Regions from separate parts of the Mesorhizobium sp. BR1-1-3 genome, predicted to be linked through region 2. Evidence: riboswitches for the same ligand, from Rfam matches in the RefSeq annotation. Region 2 holds a riboswitch; the other holds the start of a gene.
What was found. A riboswitch is a leader RNA that binds a small molecule or an ion and turns the genes downstream of it on or off. The one in region 2 is predicted to bind thiamine pyrophosphate.
Positions count from the first base shown of each region.

Region 1 (15,049 bases), on a different contig from region 2:
GCGATCTGGGCCAGGCGGTCGCGATGTTGCGGTTTGCCGGTCCGGCTTTTCCGATGGGTTCATCTGTTGTGCGGCTAACGGTCGGTTTCTCCGATCGCGCGAGTTCGGGCCGGCAGGACGCCGGTACCACAACAAGGAGTTCAGTGCGCAATGGCAACGATCACCCCGCAGAAGAAGTCCACCGCTGCGCGTCACGGTTTCAAGACCGGCGAGTACATCGTCTACCCGGCGCATGGCGTCGGCCAGATCGTCTCGATCGACGAGCAGGAAGTTGCTGGACACAAGCTGGAACTGTTCGTCATCGACTTCTCGAAGGACAAGATGCGCCTGAAGGTGCCGGTCGCCAAGGCGACCTCCATCGGCATGCGCAAGCTGTCGGAAGAGGATTATGTCGAGCGCGCGCTGAAGGTCGTGCAGGGCCGCGCCCGCGTCAAGCGCACCATGTGGTCGCGCCGCGCCCAGGAATATGATGCGAAGATCAATTCGGGCGACCTGATCTCGATCTCGGAAGTCGTGCGTGACCTCTACCGCGCCGACAACCAGCCGGAGCAGTCCTATTCCGAGCGTCAGCTCTACGAGGCGGCGCTCGACCGCATGGCCCGCGAGATCGCGGCCGTCAACCGCATGTCGGAAACCGAAGCCGTGCGCCTGATCGAGGTCAACCTCAACAAGGGCCCTAAGCGTGGCGCCAAGGCCGACAATGAAGAGGCCGAGCAGGAAGAAGCTGCCTGATCTTTCTCACCTTTCGAGAAATCCTGCCAGAAACGATTGGAGGCTCCGGTTTGACCGGGGCCTCTTTTGGTTTCGGGCGGCAGCTTCGATGTTGGTAGGCCCTGCGCACCAGCGTGCTGCATCGCGGCTTGCCGGCGCGCCGAGCCGTCGAGCGCGCGTTTTCGTTTTAACGTGTGTCGCCACTTATCGCCTTGCCGCCAAAGCAGACCGCGGCAATGGTCTCGCGCAATTCCTCGTCGGCGATCGGCTTGTGCAGGATGCGGCTGCCGCTGGCGCTGATCTCCTTGAGGCGCGCCGGCGACGTATCGCCAGTAATGATGATGGTCGGGACAAGCCGGCCGATATGGGCGTGAAGCGCACGGATCGCGTCGGTGCCGGTGGTGTCATTCTCGAGACGGTAGTCTGCGATGATCAGGTCGACCGGCGCATCGCCGGCAGCCAGCGCCGCCGTATGGGCCTCCTGCGCCTCTGCGGCGGAGCGGCCGGGATAGACACGATGTCCCTCCAGGCTGAGCAAGCGCACCATGGCATCGAGAACGTCGCCCTCGTCCTCGACCACCATGATGCCGGCGGCACTGCTGGCCGGCGATGTCGTGTCGACCTCCAAGCGAGCTTGCACCGCGCCGGCCTTCGCGACGGTGATGGAAAACAGGGAACCGCGCCCGGACGTCGAAGCCAATTTCAGGGGGTGCCCCAACAGCTCGGCGGTGCGGCGAACGATGGCGAGCCCGAGTCCCAAGCCTTGCGTGCGGTCCCGCGCCGGGTTCTGCAACTGCACGAACTCCTCGAAGACCATCCCCTGCTGATCGGCGGGGATGCCGGGGCCGCTGTCGAGGACCTGTATCTCCACACATGCGCCGCGCCGGCGACAGCCCAGCAGGACACCACCTTGCTTGGTGTAGCGAAGGGCATTCGAGACCAGGTTGTTGAGGATGCGCTTCAACATCATCGGGTCGCTGTCGACGTAGAGACTGCTGTCTACCACGCGCCACGTAAGTCCGCGTTGTTTTGCCTCGGCGGCGAATTCATTGCGAAGATCACCAAAGAGGTCGCGCAGCGGCACCGCCTCGCTCGTGACCGTGACGATGCCCGCATCGAGCCGCGAGATATCGAGCAAAGCGTTGAGCAGCCCACTGAAGTTGCTGACAACCGATTTCGCCCGGCTGGCCAGATCGCGCGCCTCGCCGGAGGGTACGTCGCCGCGCTGCCCCAATATGGCAAGCGTCGAGACCAGCAGGCTCAGGGCATGGATCGGTTGGCGCAGATCGTGACTCGCCGCCGCCAGAAAACGCGTCTTGGCACGGTCGGCGGTCTGCGCCCTGTCGCGTTCCTCTTGCAGGTGCTCGACCAGTGTTTCGTTCTCCAGTCGCAGGCTGACGGTTTCGCGCAGCATGCGGTAGGTGATACGGCAGTAGTAGAAATTGATCGCCACCAGCGATGCGAGCAGGAACAGGAAGGCGCCGGAAATATCGCTTTGGGTGGTCAAGCAGCGCAAGGCGACCGGAACCACCGTGGCCAGGATGGAACCGACCAGCGCCGGCGGAAAGGCCGACAGCGACGGCACCGTACCGCAGACGAGACCAGTCAGGACGATGACCGTGAAGGACAGCACGATCGGCGCCTCGGGCATAAAGCCGACCCAGCCAAGCACCCCCCACAGAAGGCCCGACATACAGGAAAACGCCGTGGCCAGCCATGCCCAGCGCAAGATCGAGCCGCGATCCCTTGAGCGGCTGAAAAAACGGCGCGACGCCAGCACCCGGAGAGCCGTCAGCAGATACAGCGCCGCCAGCCAGCCGGTCAGCCAATTGGCGGAAACGGCCGTTCTCAGAACATAGACCGCCGCCATCGAGATCACGATGTTGGAGATGACCACGCCGTAGGAATTGCGATACAGGAGTTCGACCAGGGCCTGGCGTATCTTGTCTTCCTGCATCGAATCCCTCCAATTGTCCCAAGTAATTCTCCGGCCGGTCTTCCCCGGTACCGTTGATCTACCGGCAACCTGTTTCGCATAAGTTGGCGATCGATCCATATACGCCGCCGCAGCCCTGGATGGTGCCCCGATGAACCGCTCGCTCACCGCCATACTCGCCGACGACCATGCCATCGTGCGCGAGGGGCTGAAGCTGCTTATCTCGGCTATGGACAATGTCTCGGTCGTCGCCGAGGCTGCGGATGGCGAGGCGCTGCTTGGCCAGCTGCGAAGCACGCGCGCCGACCTTTTGATCCTCGACCTCGGCATGCCGGGTGTGGCCGGGATGCAGTTTATCGCCACCATCAGGACCTTGGCACCACGCCTGCGGATCGTGGTGCTGACGGCCAATGTCGAGCCGAGGACAGTACGCGCCGCGCTCAGCGCCGGCGCCAACGCCTACCTGACCAAGGATGGCGATCCCGAGGAACTCGGCGCTGCCATCGAAGCGGTCAAGAACGGAGGCACCTATCTGGCGAAAACCGTTCGCTTCGCGGTCAGCGATATAGGCAGGGACAGCGAGCCGATAGCCGCGCAGGAAATCCTGTCCCCGGTACCGCTGACGCGACGCGAACGGCAGATCCTTCAACTGGTGGCGCAAGGCATGATCACGCGCGACATCGCCGAACGACTGGGCATCAGCCTGCCGACCGCTCGCAAACATCGCGAAAATCTGATGGGCAAGCTCAGTCTCCACAACACCGCCGAACTGACCGCCTACGCGGTTCGTCTGGGATTGCCCACCGGCTGATATCGCAGCCGCTACAATGGGCAACCCGGCAACGTCCCCTTAACCATCGGCAGATTAGCCAAACCCGATCATCACCCAAATACGGCATCCGTCGTATGTTTTCGGCCTGCCCCCCGGCCTACTCCTCCCACGGCTTGATCATGGGAGGAGCTGTCATGCCATCGCTGGATCTCTGGATTCCGTTCGCCCTCGCAACGCTCGCCTTCGCCTGCATGCCAGGACCGGCGATTCTCTACATGACAGCGCAGACGCTGGCCCATGGCCGTCAGGCGGGATTGATGGCGGCACTGGGTGTCCATCTTGGTTGTTACGTGCACATCCTGGCCGCGGCGGTCGGGCTCGCCGCACTGATGGAACACGCGCCGGTCGCTTTCTTGGTGATCCGATGGGCGGGCGCCGCATATCTCATTTCGCTGGGCCTTGCCATGTTCCTGGGCTGGAACCGGATGGGTGAGGATGGTGCCAGGCCGGCCCCGAATACATTTCGCGACAGCATGGTCGTCGAGATCCTCAATCCCAAGACGGCACTGTTCTTCCTGACCTTCCTGCCGCAGTTCGTGGATCCGTCAGCCGGCATGGCCGTCGGGTTGCAGTTCCTCATCCTCGGCATCATCGTCAATCTCATCTTCTCGATGGCCGACCTTGCGGCGGTCGGCATCGCCTCGCTCGCCGTTGGCCGGTTCACTGGCGCCGGATGGGTGATCCCCAAGACATGCGGTTCGATCCTCATCGGACTTGGCGTGGCGCTCGTCAGCCATCATATCTGAACCTGCAAATGAAGAGCCGCGATTTCGAGGGAGATCTGACGGTGAAATTTCAGCGGCTGCTGGCGGCAAGGCCCGATATGCCGAAGGATGGCTGACGGCCTGCTCGCGCATCCGGCAAGATATACCGGAACCGGCGCGCCTTCGGGGCCATCGCCCGAATTCTACAGACCCTAGGCCGCGCCTACCCGCCGCCGCCTTCCTTCTCAGCCTCCTGCTTCAGCGTCGCAATGAACCGCTTCGTCCGTTGCTGCTCCGGATTGTTGAACAGCACCGCGGCCGGTCCCTTCTCGACGACGACGCCGGCATCGAGGAACACCACTTCCTTGGCGATCTTGGAGGCGAGGCGCAGATCATGCGTCGCCATCACCATGGTCGTGCCTTCACTGGCGAGCTTGCCAAGCACGTCGACCACCTCTTGCGCCAGTTCCGGGTCGAGTGCCGAGGTCGGCTCGTCGCAGAGCAGCACTTTCGGCGACGGCGCCAAGGCGCGGGCGATCGCCACGCGCTGCTGCTGGCCGCCCGACAGCGTCGCCGGCCAGGCGTCGGCCTTGTGCGCCATCCCCACCTTCTCCAGCAGAGCCAGCGCCCGCTCGCGTGCCCTCTCAGGCGCCCATTTCAGCACCGTCACCAGCCCTTCCATGACGTTCTCGATCGCGGTGCGATGCGGAAACAGCTGGAAGTTCTGGAACACCATGCCGGTCTGCAGCCGCAGGCGCTGGATATCCCTGGCCGGAACCCTGCCACCAGGATGGAATTCGAGCGTCTCGTCGCCGATGCGCACCGTGCCCGAGGTCGGGATCTCCAGGAGGTTGATGCAGCGCAGCAGGGTGCTCTTTCCCCCGCCCGACGGGCCGACCAGCGCCGTGACGCTGCCTTCGGCAATGGTGACCGTCACGCCCTTCAACACGAGATTGTCGCCAAAGCGCTTTTCGATGTTGCTGAGGCCGATCATGAGCGTGCCTCCAGGAAGCCGCCATAGCGGTTGAGCCGGGTCTCCAGCCGCGTCTGCAAGGCCGACAGCACCGAACTCAGCGCCAGATAGAGGATCGCCGCCTCGACATAGAGGATCAGCGGCTCATAGGTGGTGGCGACGATGCGCTGCGCCGCCTGGAACATCTCCGGCACGGTGATGGCGGCGGCCAGCGACGTATCCTTGACCAATGAGATGAAGGTGTTGGAAAGCGGCGGCACCGCGACCCGGCCGGCTTGCGGCAGGATGGTGCGCCGCATCGCCTGGCTCCAGGTCATGCCGATCGAATAGGCGGCTTCCCATTGGCCCTTCGGCACCGAGCCTATGGCCGCGCGGATGATTTCCGACGTGTAGGCGCCGATGTTGAGCGTGAAGCCGATCAACGCCGCCGTGAAGGCGTCGAGCAGGATGCCGACCGACGGCAGGCCGTAGAAGATAAGGAACAGCTGCACCAGCAGCGGCGTGCCGCGGAAAATCCAGACATAGAAGCGCACCAGCGCGACCAGCGGTTTCGGACCAAACAGCCGGGCAAGCGCCGCACCCAACCCAACGGTCAGCCCAAGGACGAAGGACAACAGCGTCAGCGGCACGGTGAAGATCAGCGCCGCCCACAACAGCGAAGGCAGCGACTCCAGCATCAGTTGCAGCCAGTGCGGCACGTAAGACCCTCCAAATAAGTCGAGGCTTCGTCGAGGCGCGACATATCACGACAAAAGCGGCGGACCGTCAAAGACGGCTCGCCGCTCGATATGTCCTGTGGGCCGCGGAGCGGCCCGCCTCATAGATTACTTCGAAACGTCCTGGCCGAAATAGGTGTCGGAGATTTTCTTATAGGTGCCGTCGGCCTTGATGTCGGCCAGCGCCTTGTTGATCGCCGCGACCAGCTCCGGATCGCCCTTGCGCACGATGACGCCGGAATAGTCGGCGTTTTCCTCTTGCGCGGCGATCTTCACATTGGCGTCGGGCTTGTGCTTCTTGAAGTCGAGGAACGACAGGCTGTCATTGATCGTGGCGTCGGCACGGCCTGTCAGAAGCAGCTGGATCGATTGGTCGAAGCCATCGGTGCCGACCAGCTCGGCGCCGTTCGTTTCGGCCAGCTTGCCGAAATTCGAGGTCAGCGACTGCGCCGACTTCTTGCCCTTGAGATCGGCAAAGGTCTTGATGTCTGTGTTGTCGCCGCGCACGATCAGCACCGCCTTGGAGGCGATGTAAGGATCGGAGAAGTCGTACTTGGCCTTGCGGGCATCGGTGATGCCGACCTCGTTGATGACGGCGTCATAGCGATTGGCGTCGAGGCCGGCGATCAGCCCGTCCCACTTGCCTTCGAGGAATTCGACCTTGACGCCGAGCTTGTCGGCGATCGCCTTGGCGATTTCGACGTCGAAGCCGACCAGTGCGCCCGAAGTGTCATGATAGGTGAATGGCGCATAAGTGCCTTCCGTGCCGACCTTGATGACCCCGGCCTGCTTGATCTGGTCGAGATTGGCGCCGGCATGGCCTGCGGTGACAGCCAAGGCCTGCAGCGTTCCGGCGATGATGAGCGACTTGAGCCATTTCATTTTTCTGTGATCCCGTCCTTGGCCGGCCGACCGGCATATTGTGAGCGCTGGAAACTGACAGATGCAAGCCGAAAAAATAAGGAACAGAATTCCAAAAACAACCAGTTTCTGAAATCGCATACTCAAACTGGCGCTTTCCAGCCGACACCAGAACTGTCGCGGATCATCCCCGGAGCCCGTCGGGCAACACAATCCCGCAGCCACGGTCGCGGAACCTTTCCCGCGCATGGCAGTTCTGGCTGTTCTAGGGCACGGCGCCGCCATTTCAACCCGGGCGCCAGCCAAGTTTGCAAAGTCATCCGCACCACCCAGGGAGCGCCTCATGATGGAAGACACGGCAGGACGGATCATGGTCCGCGCGGCAATGAAGGCTCCCTACCTCGAACGTGACGAAGAGCATCGGCTTGCATTGCTCTGGAAAGAGGACAACGACCAGAACGCGCTGCACAGCATCACCGTCGCGCATATGCGGCTGGTCATTTCCATGGCCTCCAAATTCCGCCATTACGGCCTGCCGCTCGGCGACCTGGTCCAGGAGGGTCATGTCGGACTGCTCGAGGCCGCCGCCCGCTTCGAGCCGGAGCGCGAGGTGCGGTTCTCGACCTATGCGACATGGTGGATCCGGGCCTCGATGCAGGACTACATCCTGCGCAACTGGTCGATCGTGCGTGGCGGCACCAGCTCGGCGCAGAAGGCGCTGTTCTTCAACCTGCGACGCCTGCGCGCGCGGCTGGCGAATGGCGCCGAGCCACTGTCAAACGCAACGCTCTATCGCGAAGTATCGGAAGCACTCGGCGTCTCCGAAGCCGACGTGGCGATGATGGATTCGCGGCTGTCGGCTCCCGACTCCTCACTCAACATGCCGGTTGCCGACGATGCGGGTTCGACCGAGCGCATGGACTTCCTGGTCTCGGACGATCCGCTGCCCGACGAGATCGTCGGCGACAAGATCGATGTCGCGCGCCGCTCGCTCTGGCTGAGGGAGGCGCTTCGCGCGCTCAACGCACGGGAGTTGAGGATCATCGAGGAACGCCGGCTTAACGACGAGGGCGCGACGCTGGAAGCGCTCGGCGAAACCCTCGGCATCTCCAAGGAACGCGTCCGCCAGATCGAGGCCCGCGCCATGGAAAAGCTGAAGGTCGCGTTGGTGAAGCAGAATCCGGAGTTCATGGCGACTGCCGCCTGAACGGCGGCAGGCGTCCGGAGGTGCCTACTTGTCCGTGACGATCTTGACCTTGTCGCCGGCCGAAACCGCGGCACCAGGCGACAGCGCGTTGAGGACGCGGAACAGGTCGAGCTTACGGTCGACGCCGACCATCTGCGCCGAAAGCGAACCCATCGTCTGCCCAGGCTGGACAGTGACGACGCGGATGCGCAGCGGCTTCAGCGCCGCCTTTTCGGCAGCGCTCAGGATCCGGAACGAGCCGCTGACCGAGCGGGCGATCGTGTCCAGCGACGTGCTGGCCGAAGGGGCCGCGGTCAGCAGCCGGTAGACCTGGCCGCCGGCGCGGATCACCGCAATGTCGAACTGCCAGCCTTCGGCGCCGGCATGCGCGGTCGCTGCCTCGTTGCCGTTGATGGTTTCCTGCCTGACGCTGCTGTCGACGAGACCAGCCACCCAGCCGCTGCGGATATAGTCCGTCAGCGCCCGGTTCTTGTCGATCGACACGCCATCGAAACGGATCGCTATGTCGCCGGGGCCGGTGGCCGTCACCGCTGCCGCCGAATTGTCGATGATGAAGCCGTCCGGTACCGTGAACGAAACGCCAAGGCCCGGATGCAGGAAGGTTTCGCCGCGCACATAGCCTTCTTCCGGCGTGTCGCCATAGAGCAGGCCGTCTATGCCGGCGAGGAAGGAATCGCGGTCGCGCGTGCCGACGCCCGGCGCGCCGAACTGGCGGGCATGGCGCTGCGCCAGATCGATGCGCTGCGGCGTATTGGGGTGCGTGGCCAGGAAATCGAGGCTGGCGTCGGTGGCGCCGCTGATCGAGCGGAAATCGGTGTAGGCCGACATCGATTGCAGGAAGCGGCCGGCGGCGAAAGGATCGTAGCCGGCCTCGCCGATCGACTTGATGCCGATGGCGTCGGCTTCCAGCTCCTGGTTGCGCGAGAATTGCGCGAGCCTCAGCTTGCCGCGGATCAACGCCGCCTTGGCGGTCGGGCTGTCGCCGAGCACATCGGAAACCACCTTGGTCGCCAGGCCTTCCTCTGCCTCGAGTTGCTGGCGCTGCAAGCCGTGATTGGCGGTGACGTGGCCCATCTCATGCGCGATGACAGCGGCAAGCTCGGCCGAATCATTGGCCAGCGCCAGGAGGCCGCGCGTGATGTAGAGATAGCCGCCCGGCAGCGCGAAGGCATTGACATTGGGCGAATTCAAAATGGTGATGCGATAGGTCTGTGTCGGGTTGGCGGACACCACCGTCAAACTACCGACCACCTTGGCGACCATGCGCTCGAGCTTGGGATCGGAATATTCGCCGCCATAGGTCGCCAGGATGCGCGGATGCTGCGCCCTGGCCAATTCGGCGAGCTTGTTGTTGGCGCCGACATTGTCCACCGTGATCGGCTTGTCGGAAGGCTGGAAGCCGGATTCCTGAACTTCCGGCGGCGTGAACATCTGGCAGCTTGCCAACGCCACGGCAAAGCCGGCCAGCGCGAGGAAGCGCGCCAGCGGTTTCATTCCCAATGTGTTAGCGCCGATCGCCAGAACGGCTTCCTTTCGGGTCCCGGCACATGACATTGAAAATCGGGGACGATCTTCAGAATGCTCACGTGCCATATCTCAAACTGCTGCAGTATCCGCGGCCCGTCCCAGGGGCGGGCGCCGGATACTGCAGGCAAATCACGGCCCGTGCCGGACCGGTAGGGCGGACCTAGCCACACTCCCCCGGTCATGGCAAGCAAACGCCACATCGCCTGGAGCCGGTTTGACCGTAAATTATGTCCGCTTCCGGGCAACATCGCGTGATGTGGAATATCCGGCACCCGCGCCGATATAGCGCCGGAACGCCTCCGGACCAGCCCCGGCAAAGAAATCATCAGCCTTGCCGGTCGCGGCGACCAACCCATTGTCGACAAACACCATATGCTCGCCGATGCGGCGTGCATCCTCCGGCTGGTGGGTGACGAACAGCACTGTCATGGCGCGTTCGGCATGAACGGCGGCAACCAGATCCAGCATCTCGTCGCGCAAAGCCGGTCCGAGCGAAGCGAAGGGCTCGTCGAGCAGCAACACCGGTCGGTCGCGCACCAGCACGCGGGCCAGGGCGACGCGCTGGCGTTCGCCCCCCGAGAGCTCGCGCGGCAGGCGTTTCTCCTTGCCCGCAAGACCGGTGCGCGCAAGCGCCTCGGCGACCGCAGCGCGGTCCGCCTCGGTCAGCCGCAGGGATGGCGAGCGGCCGAGCCCGACATTCTGCTCGACGGAAAGATGCGCGAAGAGATTGTTCTCCTGGAACACCATCGACACCGGCCGCGCCGAGGCCGGCTCGGCGCTGACATCGACACCGCCGATCAGCACGCGGCCCGACCGTGGGGTCTCGAAGCCGGCGACCAGATTGAGCAGCGTCGACTTGCCCGAACCGCTCGGCCCCATGATGGCGGTGATCGTCGCCGCGGCAAACTCGACATCGAAAACAAGCGGCGCCTCGCCATAGCTGCCATAGCTGAACGACACTTTGTCCAGCCGCACCGGCGCGCCCTTCGCGAGCCCGTTGGCCGCCTTTTCACGCATCACGGACCTCCTCCCTTCCCAGCCAGTGCGCCGCCACGATCAAAGCGAGACAGACGAGGCCGAGCAGCAGTGCGAGGCCGGCGGCATCCTCGGTGCGGTAGCTGCCCATCCGAGCCAGAAGAAGGTAGGGCAATGTCTGCACGGAATCACTGCCGAACAAGGCAATGACACCGAGATCGCCGAGCGACAGCGCCATGGCGAAAGCGAAGGCCGTGGCGAGCGGTCGCCGCAGCGACGGCCAGTCGACCAGCATCAGCCGGTTCCAGCCCGCAATGCCGAGTTGTGCACAGAGCCGTTCGTGACGCTCGCTCGCCGCATCATAGGCGGGACGCACGGCGCGGAGCGCAAACGGCATCGCCATCACCGCGTTGACGGTGACGACCATGACCGGGGCGATGGCGAAGACATCGCCGACATGGCGCAACAACAGGAACCAGCCGGCGCCGACGACGATCGGCGGCACGACCAGGACAAAACCGGCGCCTGTATCGGTCGCGTGTTCGAGCAGTGTCTTTGCGCCGGCACGGCGGGTCAGCGCTAGCGCCCGCCGCGCCATGGTCAGCGCCAGCGACAGCATCACCGAAAGCAGCGCCGACAGGAAGGCGAGCGCCGCGCTGGTCAGCGTTGCCTGCCGGACAGTGGCCTCGCCGGCCAAGCGGGCGAGATCGGCACTCAATCCGGCCATCACGGTTGCCGCCATCGGCCCGACAACGAACAGCAGCGCCAGGACGATGAGTAGCGCGTTCAACCAGGTCTCGCTCCGATTGACCGAGAGATAGCGGCGTTGCGCGACCGGCAAATTGGTGTCGCCGACCACATTGGCGCCTAGCCGCGTCAGTGCCAGCACCACGATAAAGGTCAAGGCGATCTGCAGCAGCGTCAGTGCAACGGCCCGTGCGGGATCGAAATCGAAGCGCAGCGCCTGGTAGATGCCGACCTCAAGCGTCGTCGCGGCCGGCCCGCCGCCGAGCGTCAGCACGATCGTGAAGGATGTGATGCAGAGCATGAAGACCAGCCCGGCGACGCCGGGCAGTGCGGCGCGCAGCGTTGGCCATTCGATCAGCCGGAACGCCGGCCGGGCCGCCATGCCGAGTTGGCTCGCCAGCCGCCATTGGTCGGCCGGTATGGTCTGCAGCGCCTCGAGGAACAGCCGCGTCGCCAGCGGCAGGTTGAAGAAGACATGGGCGACGAGAATGCCGGACAGGCCATAGATGCCCGGCCAGCTTCCGCCGCCGATAACGGCAAGCACGCCGGCGAAATAGCCGGCACGGCCATAAAGCGCCAGGATGCCGAGCGCTGCAACGATGGCCGGCAGCGCCAATGGCACGGCGAAGATCTGCAGGATGAAGGCGCGGCCGAAGAAACGTGGATGCCGCGACAGAGCGCGCGCCACAAACAGCCCCGGGATGACCGAAAGCAGCGTCGACAGGACCGCTTGCCAGAGCGTGAAGCGAATGACGCGAAGCAGATAGGGATCGAAGGCTGCCCAGGCGCCCGAGAAATCATGGGCGCCCTCGAAAAGCAGGCCGGCAAACGCGCCGCCGATCAGCAGCGCGATTGCAGCGAGCGCTACAATGCCGGCACTGACGCGGGAATCCGTGGAATGCGCCGGCGCCATCGCGCTGCCTATTTGCTCATCACCGCCAGCCATTCATCGACCCAGGCCTTGCGGTTGGCGGCGACCTCTTGCGGGCTGAACAGCAAGGTCTTCGTCGGCTTGACCAGTTTGTCGAAGGCCGGATTGAGCGGCTTGTCGGTCTTGCCTGCCGGGAACATCCAGTTGGTCTCGGGGATGGCATCCTGGAATTTCGGCCCGGTCATGAAGGCCATGAACTTGGCCGCCAGCGGATTCTTGGCTCCTGTCGTGGTGATACCCGCCACCTCGATCTGCAGATACTCGCCCTCCTCGAAGGAGGCCGCCTGGTAGCGCTCCGTGTTCTCGGCGACCATGTGGTAGGCTGGCGACGTCGTGTAGGACAGCACCATCGGCGCCTCGCCCTTGGTGAACAGCCCATAGGCCTCGCTCCAGCCCGGCGTCACGGTCAGCACCTTGGCCTTGAGCTTGGCCCAGGCCTCGGGTGCCTTGTCGCCATAGACCGACTTGACCCAAAGAAGCAGGCCGAGGCCTGGCGTCGAGGTGCGCGGATCCTGGATGACGATCTTGTCGTTGGCACTGCCTTCGATCAGCTCCTTCAGGCTCTTCGGCGGCGTCTTCATCTTCTGCGTGTCATAGACGACAGCGAAATAGCCGTAGTCGAAGGGGACAAAAGTGTCGTCGCTCCAGCCGCCCGGCACATTGACATCCGTCACCGCGCCATGCGGCGCGAACAAGCCTGACGCCTTGGCATCGGCGGTGAGATTGGTATCCAGGCCAAGCACGATATCGGCCTTGGTCGATGCGCCTTCCAATCTGACGCGGTTGAGCAGCGCGACGCCATCGGCGACCGAGACGAAGTCGACGTCGCAGCCGCATTCGGCCTCGAACTCCTTCTTCACCACGGGACCCGGACCCCAGTCGGCGGTGAAACTCTCATAGGTGTAGACGGTGAGCTTGTCCTTGGCCAAGGCGGGCCCGGACAAGGCCACGACCGTTGCTGAAACAAGAGCGTATAAAAGCGTGCGCATCGGCGCCTCCTTCGTTCGAATTGAAAGGAATTGAGGCGTCGGACTGTCCGAAACGTCTAATCCCTCCGCCGGTACAAACCGGATCAGGTTCAGCGGGTTGGCGAGACTGCCTCTCAGCCGGTCCGCGAAGATCGCGTCCGGCACCCCGTTAGAGCGTTTCGACACATAGGCCGGGCCGATCCGCCATGCAAGCGGGAGTTTGCCGCCTTCCGTTTCCCGTGCCGGGCTGGTAAGGGCCACACGATATGAGCACATTCACCATCCTGCTTGGCGGCGATCTCATCCGTACGCCACGGCTCGACCGTCAGGTCAAAGGCTCCCGCGTCATCGCCGCCGACGCCGGCATCGGTCATGCGCGGTTGCTGGGTCTCGTGCCGGAGCTGTGGGTGGGTGATTTCGATTCGGTGCCGGCCAACCTGCCGGACGATCTCGCTTCCGTGCCGCGCCGGACCTTCCCGGCGGAAAAGGACCAGACCGATGGCGAACTTGCCGTCGCCGCGGCACTGGAGCGCGGCGCGACCCGCCTGGTGCTGGCCGGCGCCTTTGGCGGCAAGCGCGCCGACCACGCTTTTCTGCATCTGTCGCTCGCCCTGCGGCTGGCGGAGGCGGGAACGGACGTGCTTTTGACCAGCGGCGCTCAGGAAGGCATCCCCCTGCTGCGCGGAACGGCCGGCTTCGACTATGCCGACGGCACGCTGTTTTCGGTGCTCGGCTTTTCCGAGCTCGACGGCCTGACCGTCACCGGCGCCAAATGGCCGCTCGCTCACGTCAAGGTGGCGTTCGGTTCGTCGCTGACCATTTCCAACGAGGTCAAGTCCGACAAGACCGGGGGCCGCCTCGAAATCGCGCTCGGCCATGGCCGCGCGATGCTGCTCGCTCATCCCTATCCCTTACCTGAAAGCTGACATGGCCCCGCCCCTTCTCAACCTCGACGGGATAAAACTGACCTTCGGCGGCACGCCGCTGCTCGATGGCGCCGCCTTGACGGCTTCGGCCGGCGACAAGATCGCACTGGTCGGCCGCAACGGGTCCGGCAAGTCGACCCTGCTGAAGATCGCCGCCGGCCTGATCGAGCCGCAGGACGGCGAAGTGTTCCGCCAGCCTTCGGCGACCGTCCGCTATTTGCCGCAGATGCCCGACATGGAAGGTTTTGCCACTGTCCGCGCCTATGTCCAGGCCGGGCTTGGCCCCGCCGACGATCCCTACCGCGCCAGCTATCTGATGGAGCATCTCGGCCTGTCGGGTGAGGAACGTCCGAACGACCTGTCGGGCGGCGAGGCGAGGCGCGCCGCCCTTGCCCGCGTCATGGCGCCAGAGCCCGATATCCTGCTGCTTGATGAGCCGACCAACCATCTCGACCTCTCGGTCATCGAATGGCTGGAAGAAGAACTCATCCGCACCTCCTCGGCGCTGATCGTCATCTCCCACGACCGCCGCTTCCTCGAACGCGTGTCGCGCGCCACGGTCTGGCTCGATCGCGGCCAGACCCGCAGGCTGGACAAGGGCTTCGGCCATTTCGAGGAATGGCGCGACCTGGTTCTGGAGGAAGAAGAACGCGAGCAGCACAAGCTCGGTCGCCAGATCGTTCGCGAAGAGCATTGGCTGCGCTACGGCGTGACGGCGCGGCGCAAGCGCAACATGCGCCGGCTCGGCGAGTTGCAGACCATGCGCCAGCGTTTTCGCGGTCATCGCGGGGCCGAAGGGTCGGCGACCATGGTGGCGAGCGACGCCACCGAGTCCGGCAAGCTGGTGATCGAGGCGAAAAACATCGAAAAGAGCTTTGGCGATCTCACCGTGGTCAAGGCGTTTTCGACCCGCATCCAGCGCGGCGATCGCGTTGGCCTGGTCGGGCCGAACGGCGCCGGCAAGACCACGCTCTTGAAGATGCTGACCGGCGAGATGAAACCGGACGCCGGTTCGGTGCGGCTCGGCACCAATCT
Region 1 is NZ_JAIUIC010000007.1:29,779-44,827, forward strand. Features, by position in the region: gene LB559_RS17165 (CarD family transcriptional regulator) at 151-732, shown strand; gene LB559_RS17170 (ATP-binding protein) at 899-2,668, opposite strand; gene LB559_RS17175 (response regulator) at 2,799-3,458, shown strand; gene LB559_RS17180 (LysE family translocator) at 3,614-4,225, shown strand; gene LB559_RS17185 (amino acid ABC transporter ATP-binding protein) at 4,407-5,177, opposite strand; gene LB559_RS17190 (amino acid ABC transporter permease) at 5,174-5,854, opposite strand; gene LB559_RS17195 (amino acid ABC transporter substrate-binding protein) at 5,981-6,754, opposite strand; gene LB559_RS17200 (RNA polymerase factor sigma-32) at 7,077-7,940, shown strand; gene LB559_RS17205 (M48 family metalloprotease) at 7,965-9,434, opposite strand; gene thiQ (thiamine ABC transporter ATP-binding protein) at 9,693-10,484, opposite strand; gene thiP (thiamine/thiamine pyrophosphate ABC transporter permease) at 10,477-12,102, opposite strand; gene thiB (thiamine ABC transporter substrate binding subunit) at 12,111-13,109, opposite strand; TPP riboswitch at 13,153-13,267, opposite strand; gene LB559_RS17225 (thiamine diphosphokinase) at 13,355-14,014, shown strand; gene LB559_RS17230 (ABC-F family ATP-binding cassette domain-containing protein) at 14,016-15,049, shown strand, end outside.
Region 1: linked by a shared signal. The riboswitch ahead of thiB (thiamine ABC transporter substrate binding subunit) and the one ahead of LB559_RS28205 (YkoF family thiamine/hydroxymethylpyrimidine-binding protein) in region 2 are both predicted to bind thiamine pyrophosphate.

Region 2 (15,049 bases):
CGCGAATGGGTGCTGTTGACCTATAAGCATCCACAGCTTCCCGGCTGGCTGCTCGAGATCAGCCATCTTCTGACCGGATCGTTCCGCTGGCCGCAATATCTCGTGGCTCAGCTAACGATCTCGGCCACTTTCGTGCTAGTCTATCTGCTGGCCCGCGACATGCTCGGGCGAACCCGCGCGCTGGCCGCCGTGCTTCTGATGCCGTCGCTCTATTTCTTCGGCTGGCCGACCCCACAGTTCAATCATGACTACGCGCAGATGCCCTTCTGGGCCGCTATCTGCTGGCTGTTGTGGCGTGCGGGCCGTGGTGGTGGGCCGGGCTGGTGGCTGGCGCTCGGGCTGGTGTCGGGCGTCGGGCTCTATGCCAAGCTTTCCACCGGCCTATTATTGCTTTTCGGGGCGATCTGGCTGCTGTCGGACACACGCGCACGCAGTCGGCTCGCCACGCCCTGGCCATGGCTCGGGCTCGCGGTTTTCGGCGCTGTCGCCGCTCCACTGGCCGCCGAACTCTGCCGCGTCGATTTCCTGCCGCTGACCTATGCCGCCTGGCGCGATCAGTGGGTGGTGGCTCATCGCTCCCGCTTTTATTATATCGGCGTCCAGATGGCTGGGCTCTGCGGCTTTCTTCTGGTGCTGGCGATATCAGGGCTGCTGCGGCGCTCGCCCGCGCCGCAAAAGCCCGTCGGGCGCGGCACGCTGGTCTATCTCTTGTGGATGGGGGTTGGCCCGGCGATCCTCGTCATGGTGGCGTCCCTGTTCACCGGCGCCGGCGAGGCCTGGGGCGCGCCGATGTACAATCTTGCTGGCGTTGTGGCGCTCGCCTTGCTGGGCCATCGCCTCGGCGCCATCGAGATGCGAAAGCTGGCGATCTGCGCGCTCATCTCCATTGTCGGCATATCCGGTGCCTATGCGGGCATCCGCTGGACGAAATGCAATCTGCGTGGGCGCATGGACGCCGTCTGCTGGCCGGCGCAAAAGATCTCGGATGAGGCAGAGGCTGTCTGGCACGCTGCGACGCCCGATCGGCTCGACATCGTCGGCGGCCATGCCCTTATTGCGCCGCTGGCGGGCCTCAATGCCTATGACAAGCCGTCGATCTTCACCGAACTGAACATGCAGTACGCCCCCTGGATCACCAAGGAGCGGCTGCGCGAGCATGGCATATTGCTGGTCTGGCCCGGGCGCGATGTGCCATCTTATCTGCAGGCATGGGTGGGCGACATCCCGGTCAAAACCGTTCTTTTCGACTGGTCGCTCAAGGCGCCGCCGGTGGCGATCAGCTTCGCCGCCATTCCGCCTGGCGCGCGGCAGTTGCCGGGTGCTATCGACGGCCTCGCCCGACCGAGCAACTGAAGCAGATCCGCCGGTCCGCTGGACGAAGCAGGTGACAATGCCCATCTATGTCCAGACAAACTTGCCTTTGAGGAGACGTGATATGGCGACTTCGACCGAACGCGCAGTCCTTGCCGGTGGCTGCTTCTGGGGTATGCAGGATTTGATACGGCGCTATCCCGGCGTCATTTCCACCCGTGTTGGCTACAGCGGCGGCGACGTGCCCAACGCCACCTACCGCAACCACGGCAGCCATGCCGAAGCCATCGAGATCAATTTCGATCCGGCCATCATAAGCTATCGCACGCTGCTGGAACGCTTTTTCCAGATCCACGATCCGACGACCCGCAACCGCCAGGGCAACGATGTCGGGACGAGTTATCGCTCGGCGATCTATTACACCAGCGACGAACAGAAGCGCATCGCCGAGGACACGATCGCCGATGTCGATGCCTCGGGCCTGTGGCCGGGCAAGGTCGTCACCGAAGTCGCACCCGTTGGCCCCTTCTGGGAAGCCGAGCCCGAGCATCAGGACTATCTGGAGAAATATCCCAACGGATACACCTGCCACTTCGTCAGGCCGGGGTGGAAGCTGCCGGTTCGGGAAAAAGCGGTGCCGTAGATACACTGATACGACAGGATTTGAGAAGCCGCGGAGCGCTCGCTCCGCGGCTTCTTTTCATTGCAATTCCTACTTGCCGCAATGGTTGTCGTTAACTGTCGGCGCGGTGGTGCCCGGCGACGTACCACTGGCATCGGGCTGTGCGCCCTGCGGATGGGCAGGGCAATTTTCATCCGCGTTTGAATTCGTGACCCCCGGTGCTACCGTCGTACTGTTGGTCGTGCCGGGGTCTACCGTGTTCGGCGAAGCCGGCGTATTTGGGTCGACGGTGACCGACTTGCCGCTGCCGCCGGATCCGTCGGTGCCGCTTGTGCCATTGTTCTGCGCCATGGCCGATGTCGCCAGGCCAATGGTGAGCGCCGAAGCTGCGAGGATTTTCATGAACATGGTTTGTCTCCATTGTCTGTGAACTCGTCGCGTAGCGACTGGTGGGACAACCTCGCGGCCTGGTGAAGGTTCCCGATAAATTCTCGCGCCGGCAGAGCCAACCGCTCCCGCCCTGGCGCAATGCTTTTGGCGCAGTGCGATAAAAAAACGGCTTTTCCTTCAACTCGAATGATGCTTTAAGGCGCACATCCACAGGGGTGCTCCGTACGGTCGGGGCTGAGACGGGGGCGGCAAGCCCACAGACCCTAGAAGCTGATCTGGGTAATACCAGCGGAGCGAGGCGGGCGATGTTTTCAGGCGCACAGATTTCCCTATATCCCATGACCGACGATTTCGTCGGTGTCATCCTTGGCGCGCTCGGTGCGCTCGATCCCTGGCGCGACAAACTCAGGATCGAGACCGACGACATCTCGACCTTGCTGGTCGGGCCGCCCGAAGTGCTGTTTCCTGCCATGCGCGACCTCTTCGTGGCGGCGGCACGCAGCGGCAAACATTGCGTGTTGTCGGCCACCATCTCGCGCGGCTGCCCTGGCGAGCCGGACGATCCGATCTGCCGCTCCGATGCGTTTGGCGGGCCCGTCGGTCCACTCGGCCCGCGCAAGGACGCGGCCATCGCGGCGGTGCGCAATGCTGCTGCCACCGGCCAGCCTGCGGCGGCGCAGTTCTCGCTCTATGTGATGGGCACAGACGACCACATGGACGAGATCTACGGCTGCATAGACTTTCTCAAGCAGTCCGGCGTCTATGAGCGCTCCAAACATTTCTGCACGAAACTGCGCGGTGATGCCGGTGCGATCTTTTCGGCGCTGGACGAGGCTTTCTGCCGTTTCGGACCAGGCGCTGGCCACGTAACCCTCGACGTCACGGTCTCGGCCAACAGCCCGTCGGCCGTCTGAAGCCGCGCCGCTCTCGCGGCCGTCAAAGGTTATCTCCCGTGGTCTCATCATCAGTCGCTTCGCGCCCGATCGCGAGCTTTCTCGTCAAGGCAATGCCGGCCATGATCTCGGCCGGTTTGCTCCTGCTGGCGTGGGAGCTTTATGCCACCTATTCCGGCATCAGGGCCACGATACTGCCGGCGCCGTCACGCGTCTTCGAGCAAGCGATGCTCAATCGCGAGGCGCTGGCCGACAATGCCGTTCCGACCATCCGTGCCACGCTTCTTGGCTTTGCCTGTTCGCTCAGCGCCGCCTTCGTGCTGTCGATGCTGGTCGACTTCTTCCAGCCGCTGCGGCGTGCGTTGTTTCCCGTCTTCATCGTCAGCCAGACCTTGCCGCTGGTGGCGATCGCGCCGCTGGTGGTGCTGTGGTTCGGTTTCGGGCTGGCGCCCAAGATCATGCTGGTGGCGCTGGTCACCTTCTTTCCGATGCTGGTCGCATTGGTCGAAGGCTATGAGGCGACCGAGGCCGAGATCGGGCAAATGCTGCGCGCCATGGGGGCAGGGCGCTGGCGCATCTTCCTGCTCGCGCGGCTGCCTTCGGCGCTGCCTTACTTCTTTGCCGGGTTGAGGATCTCCATCACCTATGCGGTGGTCGGCGCCATCTTCGCCGAGTATGCCGGTGCCGCAAAGGGACTGGGCATCTACATGCTCAACGCCAAAAACAATTTCCGTCCTGATCTGGTTCTTGCCGCCGTCGGTGTCAGCGCGGCGGTGACCCTTGTCCTGTTCGGGTTGACCGTGTTGCTGCAGCGCCTTGCCATGCCCTGGGAGCGAGCCGGCAGGGAAACTGCCGGGACGGGGGCCTGGCGATGAGCCGGCTCGAACTGCGGCATGTGCACAAGGCGTTCGGTGGGCTCGACGTGCTGGCCGATATTTCGCTCAGCGTCGGCGCTGGTGAGTTCGTCTCGATCCTTGGACCCTCGGGTGCCGGCAAGTCGACGCTGTTCCAGCTTCTGACCGGCGCCGAGCATGGCGAGGGCGAGATGTTGTTCGACGGCGCGCGGCTCGACGACCACGGCAGGCACTTCGCCTTCATGCCGCAGCGCGACGCGCTGATGCCATGGCGGCGCATCCTCGACAACACGACGCTCGGGCTCGAAGTGCAAGGTATGAGGAGACAGGCGGCGCGGGCGCGCGTTGCGCCGTTGTTTGCCGAATTCGGGCTTGCCGGCTTCGAGCGGCATTTTCCCGCGCAGCTGTCCGGCGGCATGCGCCAGCGCGCGGCCTTGCTGCGCACCGTGGTGCAGGAGCGCGACATGCTCCTGCTCGACGAGCCGTTCGGCGCGCTCGATGCGCTGACCCGCACCGCCATGCAGCGCTGGCTCGAACAGATGTGGCGGCATCATCGCTGGACGGCGCTCTTGATCACCCATGACGTGCGCGAAGCCGTGTTCCTGTCCGACCGCATCTATGTGCTGTCGGCGCGCCCGGCCCGCATCGTGCGTGAAATCAGGGTGCCGTTGCCGCGCCCGCGCAGCCTTGGCGGCGATGCCGCGCGCCAGGCAAGCGCGCTCGAGGCCGAAATCCTCGACATCATCCTCAACCCCAATCCATCCAAAGGACACGATCATGACTGACTTGACGCGCCGGCAGGCCTTGTTGCTGACCCTTGCCACCGGCCTTCCCTTGATTGCCGGAACGCGTCGGGCTCGAGCACAATCGGCGGCACAAAAGGTCACCGTCGCCCTCGACTGGACGGTCAACACCAACCACATCGGACTGTTCGTCGCCCGCGACAAAGGGTTTTATCGCGAGGCCGGACTCGAGGTCGACATCCTGCCCTACAGCGATACCGGTGCTGGCACGCTGGTCGCAAACCGCGTCGCCGATTTCGGCATCAACGGCACCATCAGCCTGTTCACCCAGAGAACCGCCGGGGCGGATCTGAAGGGCGTCTATGCGGTGGTGCAGTCCGAAACAGGCCGCGTGGTCTTCAATGCGGCACGCAACGAGATCAAAAGCCCAAGAAGCCTCGACGGCTTGATCTATGGCGGCTTCGGCAGTGCCTGGGAAAACGCGCTGATATCGACCATCATCCGCCACGACGGCGGCAAGGGCAATTTCGAGACGGTGACGCTCGGCACCTCAGCCTATGAGGCGCTGGCCAATGGGTCGGTCGATTTCACGCTCGAAGTCTCGACCTGGGAGGGTGTCGAAGCCGAACTCAGGGGCGTCAAGCAGCGCAGCTTCGTCTATGCCGATTATGGCGTGCCTGACGAGCACACGACGCTGATCTCTTCGAGCGAAGCCTATCTCCAGGCCAATCCTAAGCCTGCGGCCGACTTCGTTCAGGCGACGCGACGCGGCTACCAGTTCGCTGTCGACCACCCCGACGATGCGGCAACCCTGCTGATCGCTGCAAACAAGGATGCCTTGACCAATCCGGCGCTGATCCACGCCTCGCTGAAGGCATTGATCGACGGCCATTATCTACGCAGCCAAAGCGGGGCCATCGGGACGATGGATCCGGCCAAGATGGAAGCGATTGGCGACTATCTCTTCGCCTCCGGCATTTTGCGCGATTCCGACGGCAAGCTGGTTGCTCGACGCCCGGATTTCGGGAGCTATTTCCGCAACGACTATCTGAGCTAGTCTGGCAAAACCAAATGACATGGGTCGCCAGTCTTTCTGGGCGACCGCGGGGAGCAGGTCGTCTGGAAGTGGCGCCCTGGCTCCCCGACAGCCAATTTAAGACCGATCTGATCTTGTTGATTAACTGCCCGGCAATGGTTGCGTGCAAAGGTCGCCCTGAGGGATCATTGGGGTGTCTGCATTGCTCATATCAAAAAGCGAGGCGCTTTCGCACGTCAGTGACGGCACGATTCTGTCCGCAGCCCGAAAGCGTGAGATCCTGGTGGATTTGCGCGAAGGTTTCTTTCGGATCTGCGCGCTGGCCTTCGCGGGCATGTTCGTCTACCGCGGCGTGTATCACCTGATGCTCGACCCGACGCGCATCAATGTGGCGCTGGTGGCGATTTCCGAGATCCTGACCTTTACCTGGCTGCTTCTGTCGCGTCGGCCGAAGGTTCGCGACTGGAACCCGCTCACGGTGGTTGTCTCCGTGATCGCCAGCTTCGGTGTCGGTTTCATCGACCTGGAGCCGGGCGTGGCCATCATCCCGGTCCATGTTGCGGCGCCGCTGCAGGCCCTGGCGTTGGGGTTCGTGATCTGGGGAAAGATATCGCTGGGGCGTTCTTTCGCCATTCTGCCGGGCAATCGCGGCGTGATGACAGGCGGTGCCTACCGTCTGGTGCGGCATCCGATCTATGCCGGCTATCTTGCCGGCCATCTCCTGTTCCTGCTATCGGCCTTTTCCTTCTACAATCTAGCCGTCTACGCGGTGATCACCTTCTTCCAGGTGCACCGCATCCTGCGTGAAGAGGCGCTGCTGGCCGCCACGCCGGAGTACCGGGACTATATGAAGCGCGTCCACTACAGGCTGTTCTACGGCGTCGTTTAACAGCGCCCCGGCGCGCAGAATCGTTCGGTCTGCAATCACCTGGTAACGTTGATCGTCAATAGATCTGCGCATTGTTTGTGCAAACTAATATTACAACTTTATTATTTCAGAAATTTTGAGATATATATAACACACTTCAATTTCAGTATTCTCTCTGTGAAGCTGAAACTCACTACCTCGCGTAATTGCTTCTGCAATCGGCTTCTCGCCATCTCCGGCCGATCGGAAAGCCCGCCACACTGGTGGGCTTTCTGCGGTCCACAGGCGTGCCGGAATTAAATTCTGGTTGCCATCACCTGGATGGCTGTTCTGTTGCTGGCGTGACTTCTTCCGCGCGATGCCCGCCACAATCGCGGAACGGTAGGCCTTTGGAGCGCTCGTCTTTTGAACATCGCAGCTGCGACGTTCAATCCTACGGCGCCGGCTCCTATGGCGGCGGCGGCCTTGGGCTCGTGCTGCTCATTGTCATCGTGCTTGTCGTACTCGGGTGCATCTAGCCGGGTTATCGCCAACTGATCGCAATCTCGTGAGCGCCCCAATGTCGGCGTGCACCGGATTGTGATGCAGGCAAGCCGGCTTGTGATCCTGCACTCTGCAAAACTTTCGTATGGTCATTGCGGTCCACACCCCCCCGTGGAAACAAGAGGAGAGGGTCCCACCCCTTGTCCTCCTCCAAGGCCCGCTCCGGTTCACCGTAGCGGGCTTTTGCTTGCTGGCGAGGCAAAACCGGCTCGCATCAAACCCTATGGGCGAGGCGTTCAGATGCTGGCGCCAGTCGACTACTCCATGTCAGGCACGTCACCGCTGACGAAGAGCGTGTTCGGCGGACCATATTCGCCCAGCGTCGGATCGGCCTCACGGCTCCAGGCGATGACGCCGGAATGCTTTGCCGTCAGAGCCCTGGCGGTGCGTATGGCGCGATCCTCGCTCTGCTGGTCGGCGGGTCCAAAGGCTGGGAACAACTCGCCATCCTCACCGCGATCGAACGCGACCACGACGATCAGCCTGGGATTTTTCTGGCCACTGGAATCGGACATCTTGCACCTTTGGCGCAGAACCTATCACATTGCTCGGGGTTGAAGGCCGCGAATCGATGAATGCCGACTTTGGGGAGTGGCATCGTGCAAGATCAGCGTTTCGATGAGCCGGTCAGGATTGTGCTCGGCCGATCGCGAAACTCGATCTTCAACGTGGAGCGGGTCGCTCAGGCTGCCGACATCCTGCTGAACCGCTGGCCGGTTGCGACCGGGCAAAAGCATATGGTTGCCCGCAAGGCCTGTCTGGCCGTGCTCGAGGGAAAGAAAGAAGTCTCGGCGGCAAGAGCGGCGTTCATCAACGCCGCTATCGAGGCGGACATCCTCGTCGAACCGCGTGAGGTGTCGATCCCGTAGCCTGCCCCTGCTGAAATTGAATCAGGATCTGGCTCCATACCCTTGATGTATGCCTCTTTTTGGCGATCGCCGACCGGCTTTTCAGGGCTATTGACCTGCCTCTCGGCACGCCCTGCACGGTTATCCCGCACATTTCGCTGCCTGTTGGTCAGTCTTCGGCATCTGTTGACATAGCATCCGGGCCTCGGTATTGAACAGGATTATACAGGTTCATTGAACAGGTACCCTTATGAAGCGGCGCGCGGTTCAACTGTCTCCCGGCACGGGCAAGCCCGAGCAGATCGCCACCGTCCTCGAACATGAGATCCGTTCCGGCGTCCTCGGTTTCGGCGACCGCCTTCAAAGCGAGAACGAACTCGTCCAGCGCTTCTCCGTTAGCCGCAATACGGTCCGCAAAGGCCTCGAGGAACTGTCCAGCCGCGGGCTGATCACGACCAAGGTTGGTATCGGCTCGTTCGTCACCTTCGACGGCAAGCCGGTCGACGACTCGATCGGCTGGTCGCGCGCGCTGGCCGATGCCGGCGCCAATGCCGAGACGCGGACGCTGCGGCTGGAGGTCATCGAAGACCCCGATCTGGCTGCGCTGCTTGGCATCGAAAGCCCGTTCTTCATCGCCGTCGACCGGGTGCGCACCAACGCCAGCGACGGCCATGCGATCTCCATCGAGCGCAGCCGGTTGCCATTGTCCTCCGAGCTCGAGGACGTACCGTTGCGCGGATTGCGCGAGGGCTCGCTGCACCAGACGCTGCGCGTCGCCGGCCTCATTCCCGACCATGGCGAGGAATGGGTCGAGATCGAGATGCTCAATGCCGAGGATGCGGCCATCCTCGGCTGCCCGCAAGGCACGCCTTTCCTGCGTGGCCGCCGGCTGACGCGCGCCGCCGACGACCGGCCGATCGAGTACGTCACCAGCCTGCTCAATCCGGCGCATTTTGCGCTGCATATGAGGTTCTGAGCGATGTCGGATGCAACCAGCAAGGCTATTGACCGCGCCATGGGGGCGCTTGTCGGCGGAGCGCTGGGCGATGCGCTCGGCATGCCGACGCAGCTTTTGTCGCCGGTTCGCATTGCCGAACTCTACGGCCATGTCGAGGATTTCATCGAGCCTTTCCCGGATCATCCGGTATCGAAGGGACTGGCCGCCGGCACCATCACCGACGATACCGAGCAGGCGTTGCTGCTCGGCCGCATCCTGGTCGAATCCGGCGACCGTTTCGACCACGCGCGCTGGGTCAATGCGCTGCTCGACTGGGAACGCGAGGTTAAGGCGCGTGGCAGCTATGACCTTTTGGGGCCATCGACCAAACGCGCCATCGATGCCATCAACAATGGTGTGCCGGCTGAGGAAGCGGGGCGCAGCGGCGACACCAATGGTGCGGCGATGCGTATCGCGCCGGTCGGCATCATGATGCCGCTCGAACCGTTGGAAGGGTTCGTCGGCAAGGTGGCTGAGACCTGCCGGGCCACGCACAACACCTCGATTGCCATCGCCTCCGCCGCTGCCGTTGCGGCAGCCGTCAGCCGCGGCGTCGCCGGCGGTGGCTGGCGCGACGCTTCCGCCAGCGGGGTCGCGGCGGCGAGGCGAGGGGCGACACTCGGACATTGGGTGACCGGCGGCGACATCGCCGCGCGCATCGTCTGGGCGCAAGACATCGTGCGCGGCAAGGCGATCAGGGATGCGATCCGGCTGATCACCGATCTGGTTGGCACCGGCGTCGCCAGCCAGGAATCCGTTCCGGCGGCCTTCGCCGTGCTGGAAGTCGCGCGTGGCGACCCATGGCAAGCAGCCGTCATCAGCGCCAATCTCGGCGGCGACACCGATACGATCGGCGCCATCGCCGCCGGCATGGCCGGCGCCTGCAGCGGTTTTTCCCGATTGCCGCAACAGCATATCGCCCGGCTTGTCGGCCTCGACATGTCGGAGGTTCGCGCGCTCGCCGCCGATCTCGTGGCAGCAAGGATGGCGAAGATCGGTTCCGGCAAGGACGCGGCGGAATGAGCGGCCGTCTCGTCCATGTCGGCAGTGCCGTGGTCGACTATGTCTACCGCATCGACGCCCTGCCGGCGCCCGGCATGGAAAAGACGGCATCGAGCTTTGCCCAGGTCGCCGGCGGCGGCTTCAACATGATGGTCGCGGCCAGCCGCACCGGCATGCGGGTGGTGTTCGGCGGCCAACTCGGCAGCGGGCCCAATGGCGATTTCCTGCGCGCTGCTTTCATAGCCGAGGGTATCGAGACACTGACGCCGCCGTCGCCCGTGATGGACAGCGGCAACTGCGTCGCCATGATCTCGAGCGACGCCGAACGCACCTTCGTGTCGTGGCCTGGTGCGGAGAGCGTTCTCAGCCTCGACATGATGGCGCCGGTCGCGGTGGCACCGGGTGACTGGGTGTTCACCTCCGGCTACACGCTGAGCTACCCCAAGAGTCGCGATGCGCTCACTGATTGGATCGAGGCGCTGCCGGCAGGTATTCCCTTCGTCTTCGACCCGACGCCGGTCATCACGGACATTCCGCGTCCCATCCTGTCGCGGGTGCTTGCCCGCACCACATGGCTGAGCTGCAACACGACGGAAGCCGCCGAGATTGCCGGCCCAGGCGATGTCGAGGGCCTCGCGGTACGGCTGCTGGGCGACCACTGCCCGAAAGCAGCGGGCGTGGTCATCCGCTCCGGGGCAAAGGGTTGCCATATCAGGTTGGCCGACGGCACGGCGCAGACCGTTGCCGGCTTCAAGGTCACCGCCATCGACACCAATGGCGCCGGCGACACCCATATCGGTGCTTTCGTCAGCGCGCTGGCGCGCGGCATCCCGCCCTTCGAGGCAGCGCGCTATGCCAATGCGGCAGCGGCCATATCGGTCACCCGCCATGGCGGCTCGTCGGCGCCGACCGACCACCAAATCCAGACATTCCTGAGCCATGCCGCCGATCCGGCGGGAGCAGGCCGGACACAGAAGGCCAATGCATAACAGCTGGAAAGCCTGACAAGCCCGGGAACCGGGCAAACCCACAGAGAGGAACCAACCATGCGCATGCCTGACTTGACTGCTCTGCTGACGGCGACTGCCGTCTTTACCTCCGCACTCGCGTTCGCCGCCAAGGCTGACGAAGTGCATGTGCTCAACTGGAAGGGATACGGCGCGGACGAACCATGGGCGGTGGAGGCTTTCGAAAAAGCGACCGGCAACAAGGTCGTCAACGACTTCTTCAATTCCGAACAGGAAATGCTGACCAAGATCCGGACCAATCCCGGTCTCTACGACGTGGTCATGATCAATGCCGCCTTCAACGACCAGGCGATGGACGGCAAACTGATCCAGCCGATCGACGTCTCCAAATTGGCGAACTACGCCGACATCAGCAAGGACAAGGCGGGATCGCCGATGCTCGTCCATGACGGCAAGGTCTATGGCGTGCCGTGGGTGTGGGGCCTCACCGCGCTCGCCATCAACGACAAATCCTTCGACAAGCCGCCGACGAGCATCGCCGAGATGTGGGATGCCGCCCATAAGGGCCGCGTCGTCATTCGCGACGATGCCGTCGAAGCGGTGCAGTTCGGCGCCATCGCAACGGGCCAGAACATCAACGACATCAAGGATATGGATGCGGTCAAGGCGAAGCTCACCTCGCTGATGCCGCAGATCAAGACCTTCTGGAGTTCGGAGAACGACTGGAACCAGATGGTCGCCTCCAACCAGATCGACATCGGCACCTACTGGAGTGGCTCGGCCGATCGCGCCAAGACGCATTTCAAATTGCCGGTCTCTCTGGTCGTGCCGCAGGAGGGTGCCGTCGCCTGGCTCGACGCGTTTTCCATTCCGGTCGGCGCCAAGAACGTCGCCGGCGCCGAGGCTTTCATCAACTACATGATCGACCCGAAATTCTACGTCGAATGGGTCACCAAGGTCGGTGCTCCTGTCTCCGCCAACACCAAGGCGGTGGAAGCGCTGCCCGAGGATGCCTTCAACCGCAAGGTCATGGGCGACCCCGAGGTGGCCAAACGCATCCAGTTCCAGGCGCCGATCACCGATGCCCAGCGCGAAGCCTATCTGGCGCTGTGGCAGCAGTTGAAGGTCGACGTGAAATAGAGCCGACATCCCGGCCAGCCGGCGGTTCGCGCCGGCTGGCGTTTCAATCCTGGGGGAGGGTATCATGGCAGCTGCGACAGCGTCGCGAAGCGGGCTGAGATCGGCATTGCCGCTGCTGGCGCCAGCCTATCTCTGGCTGACGGTGGCGATCTTCCTGCCGCTCTCGGCCATGGTCTTTTTCTCGTTCATGACCGAGCTGCCGCTGTCGGGAAAGCCGTGGACATTCACCCTTGGCAACTATGCCACCTTCTTCTCGCAAAGCCTCTATCTGACACTGCTGCTGGCCTCGCTGCGGCTTGGCCTCGAAGTGACGCTGTGGTGCGTCGTCATCGGCTATCCCGCCGCTTACGTGCTCGCCAAAGTGCTGAAGGGGCGCAGCCGCGAGGCGATCTTCCTGCTCGTCATCTTGCCGTTCTGGTCGAACGGGCTGGTGCGCATCTTTTCCTGGGCGATGGTTTTGCGCGAGGGCGGCATTCTCGACACCGCGCTCAACGCCGTGCTGCCGTTCAAGATCAACATCGACCTGATGTATTCCTATCCAGCCGTCATCATCGGGCTGGTGCATTCCTACGTGCCTTACATGGTGCTGACCTGCTATCTCACGCTGCAGGCGATCGATGACTCCCTGATTGAGGCCGGGCGTTCGCTTGGCGCTTCACGGCTACAGGTGCTGAAGCGGGTGATCATCCCGCTGTCGATGCCCGGATTGGTCGCGGGTGCGGCCCTGATCTTCGTCCCCGTCGTCGGCTCGTTCATGGAGCCGCGCATCCTCGGCGGTCGCACCGGCACCTTCTACGGCACGGTCATCGAGGACCAGTTCGTCGCCGTGTTCAACTGGCCGCTCGGTGCCGCGCTTTCCTTCATCCTGCTGGCCGTGGTGCTGGTCATCCTGGCGGTGGCGTCGCCGGTGCTGCGGAGGGCCGCGTGATGGCGACGACCCGCGTCCTCGAATGGCTTGGCCGCTTCTACATCGGCCTGCTGCTCGCCTTCCTCTATCTGCCGATCATCATCATGGCGCTGATGTCGTTCAACGTCTCGCCCTTCTACCAATTGCCGTTCGAATGGACGACCGAATGGTACGCTTCGCTGTGGCAGAACGACCAGCTGATCGCCGCCACCTGGAACAGCGTCGAGATCGCCGTCATCACCACCGTCATCTGTGTCGTGCTCGGCTCGGCGGCATCGCTGGCGCTCTATCGCTATGAGTTTCACGGCAAGAAATTCCTGCAGGCGCTGTTGTTTCCGCCGATCGCCATTCCGTGGCTGATCACCGGCACGGCGATGCTGATCTTCTTTTTCGGCGTCGGCATCGGTCGCGGGCTGCATGCGATCCTGCTTGGCCATGTCGCACTGGCGCTGCCCTATGTCATCGTCGTCGTCTCGGCCCGGCTGCAGACCTTCGCGCCGGAGCTGGAAGAGGCGGCACGCTCGCTCGGCGCCAACCAGTGGCAGATAACGAGGCGCGTCACGCTGCCTTGGATCATGCCAGGCGTCATTGCCGGAGGGCTGTTTGCGTTTGCAGTGTCGTTCGACCAGTTCGTGGTGTCCTATTTCCTGGCGACGCCTGGGCAGACGACGCTGCCGGTGGAAATCTACGCCGCGATCCGCAAAGGATTCACGCCCGAGATCAATGCGGTCTCGACGATCATCATTGTCGTGTCGATGGCGCTGATGCTGCTCACGGCGCGGTTCTTCAAATTCGGCGGAGAGAAATAATGGCCGGCGTGCAGGTATCTGATGTCTCGCGCAGTTTCGGCGCACACAAGGCGCTGGACAATGTCTCCATCGATTTCGCCGATGGCGGATTCTACGCGCTGCTGGGGCCGTCGGGCAGCGGCAAGACCACGCTGCTGCGCCAGATTGCCGGTTTCGATTTTCCCGATTCGGGCCGCATCACCATCGGCGGCGAGAGCGTCGAGCGGGTGCCGGTCGAAAAGCGGCGCATCGGCATGGTGTTCCAGAACTATGCGCTGTTTCCCAATATGAGCGTCGCCGACAATGTCGCCTTCGGCCTGTCGGTGCGCGGCGAGGCCAAGGCGGTGATTGCAACGGAGGTGCAGCGCGCGCTCGATCTGGTGCAGCTCGGCAAGCTTGGTGGCCGCCGGCCGCACCAACTCTCCGGCGGGCAGCGGCAGCGTGTGGCTCTCGCCCGCGCTATCGTCACCAAGCCGCGCGTGCTTTTGCTCGACGAGCCGCTCGGCGCGCTCGACAAGGCGCTGCGCGTCGATATGCAGATCGAGCTCAAGCGCATCCAGCGCGAGATCGGCATCACCACCATCTTCGTCACGCACGACCAGGAAGAAGCGCTGACGATGAGCGACCGCATCGGCATATTGCGCGACGGCAGGCTGGTGCAGGAGGGGCCGCCGGAGGAGATCTATGACAGGCCGAAGAGCGAGTTCGCCGCCACCTTCCTCGGCGACGCCAACATTTTTCGCGGCGACAGCACGGGCGATGGCATCAGGCTTGCGGACGGAACGGCGATTGCCGCTGGTGTGGGTGCCAAGCTTGCCGCCGGCGCCAAGGCGAGCTGCGCCGTGCGGCCCGAACGCATCCGCATCGCCAGGGATGCCGGAGCACCGGATGGCAACGCCAACATGCTCAAGGGACAGGTTTCCAAGCGCATCTTCGCCGGCAGCAACAGCACCTATTTCGTCGAGCGTGCTGGTCAGACGTTGAAAGTGATTGTGCAGAATACCGGCATGGAACGGCTGGCAGAAGGTCAGGATGTCGTGCTGCGCTGGTCGCCTGAAAGTACGGTGTTGATCGCGGCGAACTGATCCTCACCGGGTCTTGCCAGACCGTCCGCAATCAGGGACAGCATAGACGGGCAC
Region 2 is NZ_JAIUIC010000016.1:16,044-31,092, forward strand. Features, by position in the region: gene LB559_RS28190 (glycosyltransferase family 39 protein) at 1-1,353, shown strand, start outside; gene msrA (peptide-methionine (S)-S-oxide reductase MsrA) at 1,436-1,954, shown strand; gene LB559_RS28200 (hypothetical protein) at 2,024-2,341, opposite strand; TPP riboswitch at 2,525-2,638, shown strand; gene LB559_RS28205 (YkoF family thiamine/hydroxymethylpyrimidine-binding protein) at 2,629-3,237, shown strand; gene LB559_RS28210 (ABC transporter permease) at 3,330-4,091, shown strand; gene LB559_RS28215 (ABC transporter ATP-binding protein) at 4,088-4,855, shown strand; gene LB559_RS28220 (ABC transporter substrate-binding protein) at 4,848-5,870, shown strand; gene LB559_RS28225 (methyltransferase family protein) at 6,043-6,738, shown strand; gene LB559_RS28230 (hypothetical protein) at 7,518-7,775, opposite strand; gene LB559_RS28235 (DUF982 domain-containing protein) at 7,860-8,129, shown strand; gene LB559_RS28240 (GntR family transcriptional regulator) at 8,359-9,084, shown strand; gene LB559_RS28245 (ADP-ribosylglycohydrolase family protein) at 9,088-10,128, shown strand; gene LB559_RS28250 (PfkB family carbohydrate kinase) at 10,125-11,096, shown strand; gene LB559_RS28255 (ABC transporter substrate-binding protein) at 11,154-12,215, shown strand; gene LB559_RS28260 (ABC transporter permease) at 12,280-13,143, shown strand; gene LB559_RS28265 (ABC transporter permease) at 13,143-13,931, shown strand; gene LB559_RS28270 (ABC transporter ATP-binding protein) at 13,931-14,995, shown strand.